Beijerinckia sp. 28-YEA-48: one gene and its partner. The protein of the gene in region 2 interacts with the protein of the main gene of each other region in a pairwise test. Links are inferred from orthologs where the notes say so. Each region holds a gene or a part of one and is shown on either strand. Other genes may lie near its edges.

What was found. The genes of interacting proteins can lie anywhere in the genome.
Region 1: the proteins of BLW50_RS07335 (region 2) and BLW50_RS16080 interact in binary tests that used the Escherichia coli proteins (3 or more experiments, as listed by UniProt). The link is inferred for Beijerinckia sp. 28-YEA-48 from one-to-one orthologs.

Annotation. Positions count from the first base shown.
Region 1 is NZ_FNSI01000001.1:3,383,970-3,389,281, forward strand. The notes cover bases 1,602-4,401. They hold BLW50_RS16080 (SDR family NAD(P)-dependent oxidoreductase), read right to left. Parts: upstream 3,492-4,401; coding sequence 2,712-3,491; downstream 1,602-2,711. Other genes in these bases: BLW50_RS16070 (ATP-dependent Clp protease ATP-binding subunit), read left to right, coding at 1,602-2,022; BLW50_RS16075 (cupin domain-containing protein), read right to left, coding at 2,108-2,584; BLW50_RS16085 (aldehyde dehydrogenase family protein), read right to left, coding at 3,494-4,401. Also shown: more of BLW50_RS16070, read left to right, coding at 1-1,601; more of BLW50_RS16085, read right to left, coding at 4,402-4,978; BLW50_RS16090 (aldehyde dehydrogenase family protein), read right to left, coding at 4,989-5,312. UniProt on the Escherichia coli protein: Involved in the biosynthesis of the siderophore enterobactin (enterochelin), which is a macrocyclic trimeric lactone of N-(2,3-dihydroxybenzoyl)-serine.
Region 2 is NZ_FNSI01000001.1:1,555,572-1,560,949, reverse strand. What follows is about bases 1,151-4,016. They hold BLW50_RS07335 (AMP-binding protein), read right to left. Parts: upstream 3,507-4,016; coding sequence 1,794-3,506; downstream 1,151-1,793. Other genes in these bases: BLW50_RS07330 (TetR/AcrR family transcriptional regulator), read left to right, coding at 3,717-4,016; BLW50_RS07340 (amidohydrolase family protein), read right to left, coding at 1,151-1,797. Also shown: BLW50_RS07345 (Bug family tripartite tricarboxylate transporter substrate binding protein), read right to left, coding at 1-791; more of BLW50_RS07340, read right to left, coding at 859-1,150; more of BLW50_RS07330, read left to right, coding at 4,017-4,514; BLW50_RS07325 (YiiG family protein), read left to right, coding at 4,654-5,378. UniProt on the Escherichia coli protein: Involved in the biosynthesis of the siderophore enterobactin (enterochelin), which is a macrocyclic trimeric lactone of N-(2,3-dihydroxybenzoyl)-serine.

The sequences.
Region 1 (5,312 bases), 1.8 Mb from region 2 along the record:
GTGATTGGTCGCTCGAAGGAGGTCGAGACCACCATCGAGATATTAGCCCGCCGCAAGAAGAACAATCCGGTGCTTATCGGCGAGCCCGGCGTCGGCAAGACGGCGATTGTTGAAGGCCTGGCGCAACGCATCATCAATGGCGACGTGCCCGAAGTGTTACGCGACAAGCGCCTTGTGGAATTGAACGTCAACTCCCTTGTCGCCGGCTCGAAATATCGCGGTGAATTCGAAGAGCGCGTCAAACAGGTGATGGACGAGATTTCCGATAAGCGCGACGAGCTTTTGCTGTTCATCGACGAAGTTCACATGATCGTTGGCGCTGGACAGGGGGGCGGCGAAGGCGGCCTCGACATCGCCAATGTGTTCAAGCCGGCAATGGCGCGCGGCGAGATCAATCTGATCGGCGCGACGACCTTGAGCGAATATCAGAAGCACATCGAGAAAGACGCCGCGTTGGAACGGCGCTTTCAACCGGTCCTGGTGTCCGAACCGACGGTGGAACAGACGATCGCCATTCTGCGCGGCCTGCGCGATCGATTGGAGGCGCACCACAAGGTCACGATCCAGGATGAGGCTTTCGTCGCGGCGGCGGAATTGTCGGATCGCTATATCACCGGGCGCTTCCTGCCGGACAAAGCGATCGATCTGATCGATCAAGCAGCAGCGCGCGTGCGCCTCTCCACCACCTCCCGCCCGGCCGAGATCCATGAACTCGAAGCCGAGATCGCCCAGCTGAAGCGCGAACATGACTCCGCCGTTTCCCGCAAACAGTTCGATCGGGTGAAGGACTTCGATAGCCAGCTCGCGACCAAGGAAAAAGCCCTCACTGAGGCCACCGACGTTTGGAAGAGAAAGGTCGGCTCCAGCACCGCCGGCGTCTCGACCGAACAGGTGGCGGAGATCGTTTCAAAACTGACCGGCATTCCCATCACCGAACTGACGGAAGAAGAGAAAGCCAAGCTGCTGCGCATGGAGGAGCGGCTGCATCAGCGTGTCATCGGCCAGGAGGAGGCGATCCGCGCCGTCAGCGACGCAGTCCGCCTGTCGCGCGCCGGCTTGCAACAAGGCCATCGACCGATCGCCACCTTCCTGTTTCTGGGGCCGACCGGCGTCGGCAAGACGGAGCTTGCCAAGGCTTTGGCCGAGATCGTCTTCGGCGACGAGGACGCGGTCGTGCGTATAGACATGAGCGAATATATGGAGCGTCATGCGGTGGCCCGGCTGATCGGTGCACCGCCCGGCTATGTCGGCTATGACGAGGGCGGCCAACTCACCGAGCGGGTGCGCCGCCGGCCCTATTGCGTCATCCTGCTCGACGAGATCGAGAAGGCCCATGCGGATGTCTACAATGTGTTGCTGCAGGTCTTCGATGATGGCCGATTGACGGATGGCAAAGGCCGCGTCGTCGATTTTTCCAACACACTGATCATCGCCACCAGCAATCTGGCGTCCGATGTCGTCATGGGCCGGCGCGGGCAACTCGGATTTCATCCGCCATCGTCATCGAGTTCTGTCCGCGACGATGTGATGAGCGTGCTGCGCTCGCATTTCCGGCCCGAATTCATCAACCGGATCGACGAGATCATCATCTTCCAATCGCTCGACCAGGTGCAGATCAAAGAGATCGTCCGATTGCAGCTGCAACGCGTGCAAAAGATCGCCCAGGGACAAGATATCGAACTGGTGTTCGACGAAACCCTGGTCGAACACTTTGCCAGCGAAGGCTACCAGCCCGAATATGGCGCGCGGGAATTGCGTCGCCAGATCCGTCAGCAGCTGGAGACCGAACTGGCCAAGTCGATGCTCAAGGGTGAGATCAAGGAAGGCAATCGCGTCGTCTGCGCCTACGATGCAAAGGCCGGCAAGGTGACATTTGCCGTTGAACAGGCTCAGCCGACCGCGACAAATGGAGATGCAAGCGCGAAACCCGCGCAGCCCGCCAAACCACAGAAGACGGCCGACGCGGCTAGAGGCGACGGCAAATCACATCAGAACGTCGTTCATCAGCGCTCTGCTGAGTAGCGGTGTATCATATGGCCCGAAACCTTCGTGTCATCCCGGACGCCGCAGCCGTCGGGGTGACACGGAGGAAACGCGGCCGCTGCCATCACCCGCCAGCGTTCAGAACCTTGCCATCGACGGTGACCGGGTTTGCCGCGATGAGGACGAAGGCAATCACGCAAGGCTCGGTGCTGCGATTGAACCAGTTGTGAATGGTGCCGCGCTGAATCAGGACATCGCCGGCGCGGAGCAGAACCTCTTCGCCATCGAGATCCATAACGATCTCACCCGAAATGACCACGGCGTAATCGAGGGAATCGGTGCGGTGATTGCGGGGATGGACGCCAGGCGCGAAGCTGATGACGCGAAATACGGTGCCGTTGGGATGCGCCGTGCTGGTCTGACGCTTGGATTCATCGGCATTGCCGTCATTGCTGATCGGGAAACCTTCCGAGGTCCAGACCACCGTCGGATTGGCGCCCGGCCGGCTCTCGGCCGTGCTCGTCACGACCTCGTCGATCATGACGGTCGCTTTGCCCTCCTTGGTGTGGCCAGTGACGACGCGGCGGACGGTGATCGACATGCGGGCTTCCTCTCTGAATGATCGATTGCCTCTTGGTATGACCGATCAAGCCAGCGCGCAATACCGCAGCCGAAAGCCGCCGCACACATGCGGCAGCCTTCAAGAGGCCCAGGAAACCCGTCTGAAATTATACCGAGCGGCCGCCGTCAACGTTGAGGATCGAGCCGGTCACCAAACGCGCCAAGTCGGACGCGAGGTAGAGCGCCGCACCTGCGATGTCATCGGGACGGATGATCTCGCCCATGGGAATCTGGCTGGCAAAGGCGCCGACCACGTCCTGCACCTGTTTGCCGCCGGTGAAGCCGCTCAGCATCGGCGTCTCGGTTGCGCCTGGATTGATGCCGTTGACGCGGATGCCGTCCTTCGCCAGTTCCAGCGCCAGGGATAGCGTGGTGGCGACCGCCGCGGCCTTGGAGGCGCCATAGGCGGCGAGACCAGGCTTCGGACGCACGGCGATGACGGAGCAGATGTTGACCACAGCGGCATTGCCGCTGCCGCGCAGAAGCGGCAGGAAATGCTTTGCCATCAGAAACAGCGAGCGCGTGTTGACGTTCATGATGCGATCCCACGCCTCCACCGTCATGGTTTCGATGGGCGTATAGGACTGCGGCACGCCGGCGCAGTTCACCAGAATGTCGAGTGCGCCCTGCCCCGCCGCAATGCGCGCCGCCAAACGCGCCACGCTCTCCTCGGAGGCGACGTCCGCATGCCAGAGCGGGCCGAACTCGCCCACGGCTGCCTGATCGCTATCCTTGGCGCCGATATCGGCGACGATCACCGTGGCGCCGCTGGCCTTGAACAGCGCCGCGATCGCACGGCCGATGCCCGATACACCGCCCGTCACCAGCGCGGTCTTGCCGCGCAACAGGCCTGGAGTTTCGCTGGTGGGAAATGCAGGAAGCGCCATCGTCACACCTTATGAAAGTTCATCGCGTGGATTTCGGTGAATTCGGCCAGGCCCAACTCTGAATTCTCGGTGCCGATGCCGCTCTGCTTGATGCCGCCAAACGGCATATGGCGACGGCCCAGGCGCGATTGCGCGTTCTTGTTGATATAGGTCATGCCAGCTTCGAGCCGGCGGGCGAAAGCGACGCCACGCTCGAAATTGCTCGTCCAGACGCTGGAGCCGAGGCCGTATTCGGTGCCATTGGCCAAAGCGACGACGTCGTCCTCGCTCTTATAGCTCATCACCGGCAGGACCGGGCCGAACTGTTCGCAGGTGACGATGTCGAAATCGGCGCCCGGCTTCTTCACCAACACCGGCAAGATATAATTGCCTTCATCCCAGCTCTCAGGCGCGACTTTGTTGCCGAGTTCGATCAGCTCGCCACCAGCCGCGCGGGTCTTCTCGATGAGGCTCTTGAGATAAGCAAGCTGCGGCGGATTGTTGATCGGGCCGAAAGTCGTGCGCGGATCCAGCGGATGACCGACACGAAACGTATCGATATGAGCCGCCAGCTTTTCGAAGAACGCTTCGTAGATGCTCTCCGACACATAGAGCCGCTTGATGGCGAAGCAGAACTGACCCGAGCGATGAAAGGCGCCGGCCACCAGGGTCGGAATCGCCTTGTCCATGTCGACATCGTCCAGGACGATGGCCGCATCATTGCCGCCGAGTTCGAACTGGACGTTCTTCAGCGTTTCGGCGGCGGTCTTCATGATCTGCTTGGCCGCAGCGCCACCTCCGGTGAAGGAGATGAGGCGGACCTTCGGATGGGCGGCCAAGGCAGCGCCGGTCTCGGCGCCGCCGTGCACGACGTTGATGACGCCGCGCGGAAATAGGCCAGCGAGCTTTTCCATCAGGATGGCGATGCCAGCGGGCGCGGTCGGCGGCGTCTTGATCACCATCGTGTCGCCGGCCACCAGCGCCGGGGCGAACTTGCGGATCAATAGCACGATCGGCGCGTTCCACGGCACGATGGCCGCCACCACGCCGATGGGCTTGTGCTCGATACGCACAATGCTCGCCTTGTCTTCGACGATCAACGGCTCAAGCGCGATCTTCGCGGCTTCGACATTGTCGCGTGCGGCGAAAGCTGCACCGCGCAGTTCCATGATGATCTCGACGGGCAGCATGCCGGTCTCGCGCACAACGACGCCAGCCAGACCTTCAATGCCCTTTTCCGCTTCTTCTTCGATCAGGTCGGCAGCGCGCAACACGGCGGCGGCGCGATCATCGACAGAGATCGCGCCCCAGGGTTTTAGTGCCCGGTGCGCCGCTTCAACGGCGAGATCGACCAAAGCCTGATCAGCCACCGCGACCCGCGCGACGACATCATTGCTCCGACCGGGATCGCGCACGTCAAAGCGCGTGTCGGCGCCTGCCCAGGCACCATCGATGAAATTGTCCACCGTCAGTGTGGCCGGCGTAACGAGATTTGCAGCAGCGGTCATCACGGATGCCTCACTTGTGAAAATTGATGGCGTGATATTCGACATATTCACGCAGGCCTATGGGTGAGCTTTCACGGCCAATGCCGCTTTGCTTCACGCCGCCGAAGGGAATGTTCTTCTGGCCAAGCCGCGACGTGCCGGAGTTGTTGATGAAGGTCATGCCGACCTCCAGCCGCTGCGCCAGCTTGAGCGCCTTGTCGAAATCGCGCGTCCAGATGCTGGAACCAAGGCCCAATTCAGACGCATTGATGCTGTCGACCACCTGATCGAGATCGTCGTAGCGCACCACCGGCAGCAACGGGCCGAACTGCTCGACCTGCACAAGTTCGGCTTC
Region 2 (5,378 bases):
GTGCCTGTCGGTGCCGCGAGCACGAACCAACCGTCGAGAACCGCGCCGGGAATGGTTTCCGCGACGGTCTGAAGATCGGGAAGGCCGGGAAATCTTTTGCCGGAAGACACGGCGATCTGCCGGAGATCGCCTGTCTGCACGAACGGTTGTGCGGCGATGATCGAGCTGACGAGCACTTCGACGCGGCCCGTCGCTGCATCCTGCACCAGCTGCGCGGCATTGCGATAAGGCACTTCAGCCATGTCGAGCTGTGCCCGACGATTGAGAAGCCGGCCGGTGAAGACACCAGCGCCGGCTGTCGCGTCGACGCCGTAACTGACTTTACCTGGATTGGCCTTCACATATTTGATCAGCTCGCCGAGGTTCTGGGCCGGTACGGATTTGTGGACAGTGACGATCTGCGGGGCGAAATCGGCCACCAACGCGATCATGACAAAGCTCTTCTCCGGATCATACGGGAGCTTCTTGAATGTCGTCGGGTTGATGGCGAGGCCGGACGTGTTGGAGAAGAGCAGGGTATAGCCATCGGGGTCGGATGTTGCAGCCGCCTGATGCGCCAATAGGCCCGAGGCGCCAGGCATATTCTCAACGTACATCGATCCGCCAATGGTCTTCGATACTTCCGTCGCCATGACGCGGGCGATGACATCGGTTCCTGCTCCCGGACCAGTCGGCACGATCAATTTGATCGGCCGCGCGGGCCAGTTTCCAGTGGAGCCTTGGGCTTGAACGGCTGTCTGCGAAAGGCCGCTGAACAAAGCAGCAGCCAGGATCAGCTGGCGAATTTTCATATTCTATCCTCCCAGAAGAATTATGGAGCGGTTTGCTCGCGATAAGTGTCAGCGCTCCTGGCGCTGCTTAAATTTTAAAACGTGGGAACAACGCGGCGGCATTGCCGCCGGCGATGCCAGCGCGCACATCGGGCGTCAGATCGAGCGCGGCAAACTCCGCAACGCTGTGGCCGATGGGAAAGTAGGAGAAGTCCGTGCCAAACAGCAGGTGCGAGACGGGGACGATCCGTTGCAGCAGCGCCATGGTTTCAGGCGCATAAGCCTGCCCGCAGTCGAAATAGAATTTCGCGAACTCGGCGTAGATGCCGTCGGGAAACAGCTCGGCCAGCTTTGTCGGGCCGACGGTCTTCCAACCGGAGAAGCCGAAAATCCGTCCGAGCAATGGCGGCATGACACCGCCACCATGGCAGAAAATGAAGCGGATATCGGGATGGCTGCGTGTAATGCCTTTGGCCAGCAGCCCAAGGATGGCGCGCGCCGAGTTCACCGGAAATTCCAGCCATGGCGACGAGATATCGCTACCGCCATAAGCGCGGCTGAGCGCGGCACAGTTCGAGGTCGGAGCCGGATGAACAAAGACTACGGCCTTGCGCCGGTTGAGTTCGTCGAAGACCGGCCGGTTCCTGTCATCGCTGAGCCAAAGGTCGCCTTCATTGGTCGATATCGCGATGCCATCGACCTTCAAAACATCGAAGGCATAGGCGATTTCGGCGAGCGCAAGATCGATCTGCGGCAGCGGCAGCGAGGCAAAAAGACCAAACCGGCCAGGATGATCGAGGCAGGCTCTCATGCCCCATTCGTTCCAAGCGCGGACGCGGGCCGGCCGATCGGCGCTTGCCCAATCGCTGACCGGGCCGAGCGAGGCGATCGCGGTTGCGATGCCGTTCTGGTCCATCTGATCGAGGGCCATGTCGATCGACCAGAAATTGCCGTCGTTATCCTTTGAAGATGGATTGAAATGATGATGAATATCGATCGTGACGGAGCCAGGCACGTGGTCCGTCATCCTTGCGCCGTCGATTCACGTGCCAGCTTTTCAGCGATCAAGGCGCGCATCGCCGCCTTGTCGGCCTTGCCGACCTTGGTGAGCGGAAAGGCATCGATGACCTCGACACGTTCCGGCAGCTTGTATTTGGCGACGCCAAGCGTGAGGAGAAACTGGCCGAGTTCTGCGACGCTCGGCGTCGGCCGTCCGGCATGCATGATCAGAAAGGCGCAGACCTTTTCGCCATAGATCGGATCTGGCATGGCGACGACGCGCACATCGGAGATGTCGGGGTGCTGGACGACCAGGCCTTCCACCTCTTCGGCGCCGATCTTTTCGCCGCCGCGGTTGATGTTGTCCTTGATGCGGCCTTCGAACGAATAGCAGACGCGGCCCTCGATATGGTGCGTGCGCAGCAGGTCGCCGGTGCGGAAGAAACCGTCCGAGGTAAAGGAGGCGGCCGTCGTCTCAGGATCGCCGACATAGCCGGTGAGCGTCGTCGGCCCGCGAAAGCACAATTCGCCGATCTCGCCGAAGGCGACCTCGGTCTCTGTGCCTGGCGCGAGCAGGCGCACTTCGTCGCCGGGAGAAACCGGATAGCCGACCGTGTGATGGCGCACGAAGGCCGGCATCGTTGGCGCGGAGCCAAACAGCATGCCCTCGGTCATGCCGAACATCTGGCTCACGGGCAGGCCGACATGCGCTTCCACGGCCTCGGCGCGGGTCAGCGAGAAGAACTGTTTGAGAGAACGGATGCTGTTGCGATCGATGTCCTTCACTTCGAGCAGTTTCGGCGCGATCGGGCCGATACTGCCGGTGAAGGTCACGCCATGGCGTTCGATCAGGCGTAGCATTTCGGGAATGTCGACGCGCGGCTGCATGATCAGCGTGCGGCCGTCGACGGTGACAGGCAGAACCGCGAAGATCGTGCCGGCGTTGTGGATCAGCGGCAGGCTCCACAGGGTCACATCCTCGCCGGTCAGCCCATAACATTGGCCGAGCTGACGGGCCGAGCCGAGATATTCGCCATGCATGCGAGGGATGATCTTCGGCAGATTGGTCGATCCGCCCGAGAGCTGGAACACGGCGACATCGAGAACCCCGGGCGCCACATGCGCCGTCTTTGCGCGGGCCGTCTCGACATCGAAGGCCGTCGCCATATCGGCAAGAGAGGGGATGCCACTGCCGCGCACGACGATGACATGGGCCAAGCTCGGCACGGCCTCAGCCAGTTCGCGGGCGAAAGCCACTTGATCGAAATTCGGATTAACGTCGGCCTGGACGAAAATCGCCTTGGCATTGGTCTTCTCGGCGAAGTGGCGCATCTCGGTGATGCGATATTGCGGCAGGGTGCAGACCGGAACCACGCCGGCTTTCAAGCAGCCATAAAAGGCGCTGAAGAATTCGTTGCAGGTGCCGACCTGGAAGAGGGCGCAGTCGCCGGGCTTCAGACCGAGCGCCAGCAGGCTCGCGGCGACGGATTCCGACTGGGCATCGATGTCGGCAAAGGTCAGCGCGCGGTCGGCATCGACAATGGCGGTCTTGGCGGGATGGGCTTTGGCCGTTCGGCGCAGGCTGTCGCCGATGTTGAAGTCCAGCCAGTCGCCGGCATCGATGTGCCGTCGCGCTTCCTCTGCGGAGCGATAGGTGACGCCGGGCATCGGCTGATGTGGGCCGAAAGCGCTTGCCGAAGTGGCATCTATGGTCGCGCCCTGCTGCTTGATCCCCACCTGTTCCTCCCTGCGTGATCAGACCGCCGATCAGGATTGATTACAACGTTTCTGTCCGATATTCAACTATGGTGTTGATGTATTGACGTTGCCGTCAAATTGGACTGCGAACCGACGGAGACGGCAACGGTTTTCGCCCAAGGTTCCTCTTGCCGGGCGGTATTGGGACCCTCTATGCCGAGAGACCTTAGCAATCGAACAGGGATGGACATGGCCGTCGCTCGCTCCCGAAATCCCAAGTCTGAAAACAGCAAGACGACTTCCAGCAGGAAGGCGCCGAGCAAGACGGCGAAGCCGGGCAAAGCGGTTAAGCCGGTTATTGAGCCTGACCCAGCCGGTGGCATTCGCCGTGACCTGTTGGCGACGGAAGTGCTCGACAAGGCGGCGGACCTGTTCGCTAAACAGGGGTTTGCGGCGACCAGCTTGAAAGATGTCGCCGACGCGGTCGGCCTCCATCGTTCGTCGATCTACTACTACTATCCCAACAAGGACGCGCTGCTGCAGGAGTTGATCCAGGGCGTCACGCTGCCTGTCGCGCAGATCTTTCAGGAGGTTGATGGCGAAGCGCTGACACCCCTCGCCAAGATCGGCGAAGTGGTGCGCCGGCTGGTGCTGTGGGTCTCCGATCCCCACACCCATTTCCGGTTGGTGGAGCGCAGCGAGGCGGAACTGCCAGAGGCCGTAGCCATCGCGCACAAAGAAGCCAAGCGTCACATCCTGGGCGAGATGATGCGGTTGATCGAAGCGGCCGAACGGGCCGGAGAGGCGCGGGCGACCGATCGGCGGGTCAGCGCCTTCTCGATCATCGGCATGACCATGTGGACGGCTTGGTGGCTTTATCCGAGCCGGGAGCAGCGGCCGGAAGAAATCGCCCAGCGGATGGCCGAAAACGCCATGGCTGTGGTGCAGCGCACGGCCGCGACGAAGAAGGCGGCGACGGTCAGCGCGCTGTCGCGCGAGATCCGTGAGAATCTCGCGCTCATCGAGCGGTTGGCGGAAAAGGATTAGGCGCCCCGGTTCTGTGCGCTGGCGCACACGCCGGCAGCATCATCCAATTGTATGTCTTTCCGGAAACTTGACCGCTGCCATATTCGTCGAAATCGGCTGCGGTATAACAACTGCCAAGAGACATGATTGGAGCGGAACCATGAAGGTTCATCAGACCGGCGCGGCGCTTTTATTGGCGGCTCTCAGCCTTGCGAGCGTCGGCGGGCCACAGGCCTTGGCGCAGACAACGGCTGCCGCCGTCACCGATCCTTCCGCGCTTCTGAATGCGGCGACGACCAAGTTCAACGCCTATGTGGCTCTGATGAACCGGACGTTGCGGGTCGAGGATTCGATCAATCGCTACCGAAGCTGGGTCAATATGAAGAGCGGTCCGACCGGCAAGGAACGCTACATCGATTACGGTCTCTATGAAGTCTATGACACATCGGGCGAGACGGCAGCTGCTGAAGCGGCAGCCGGACGCGAGCCGGCCATGCCGGATCTCGATGCGGCGATGAAGAGCTTCATTGCGGCCAACACGGCGATCAGCCCGCTGCTGAACCAAGCCAGCGGCTATTACGAACGCAAGGATTACCTGGCCGACAAAATGGCTGAGGGCAAGGAACTGCACGCCAAATTGGTGCCGGCGATCGATGCCTATGAGACGGCGCGGGCCCGTTTAGAGGTTGCCTTCCGCGTCGAGAAAGACAAAGCCGACCAGCAACGGCTTGACGTCATTGAAAAGCAGGAAGGCCGGCAGGCGAAGTGGCAGCGGACCAATGTGATGTGGAAAATCCGTCGCGTGATGGATGTTTTGCCAGGCAATGGCCGCCAGCCGGTCGATCTGGCGGTCTTCGACGCGACGCTCAACGACTACGCTGGTGC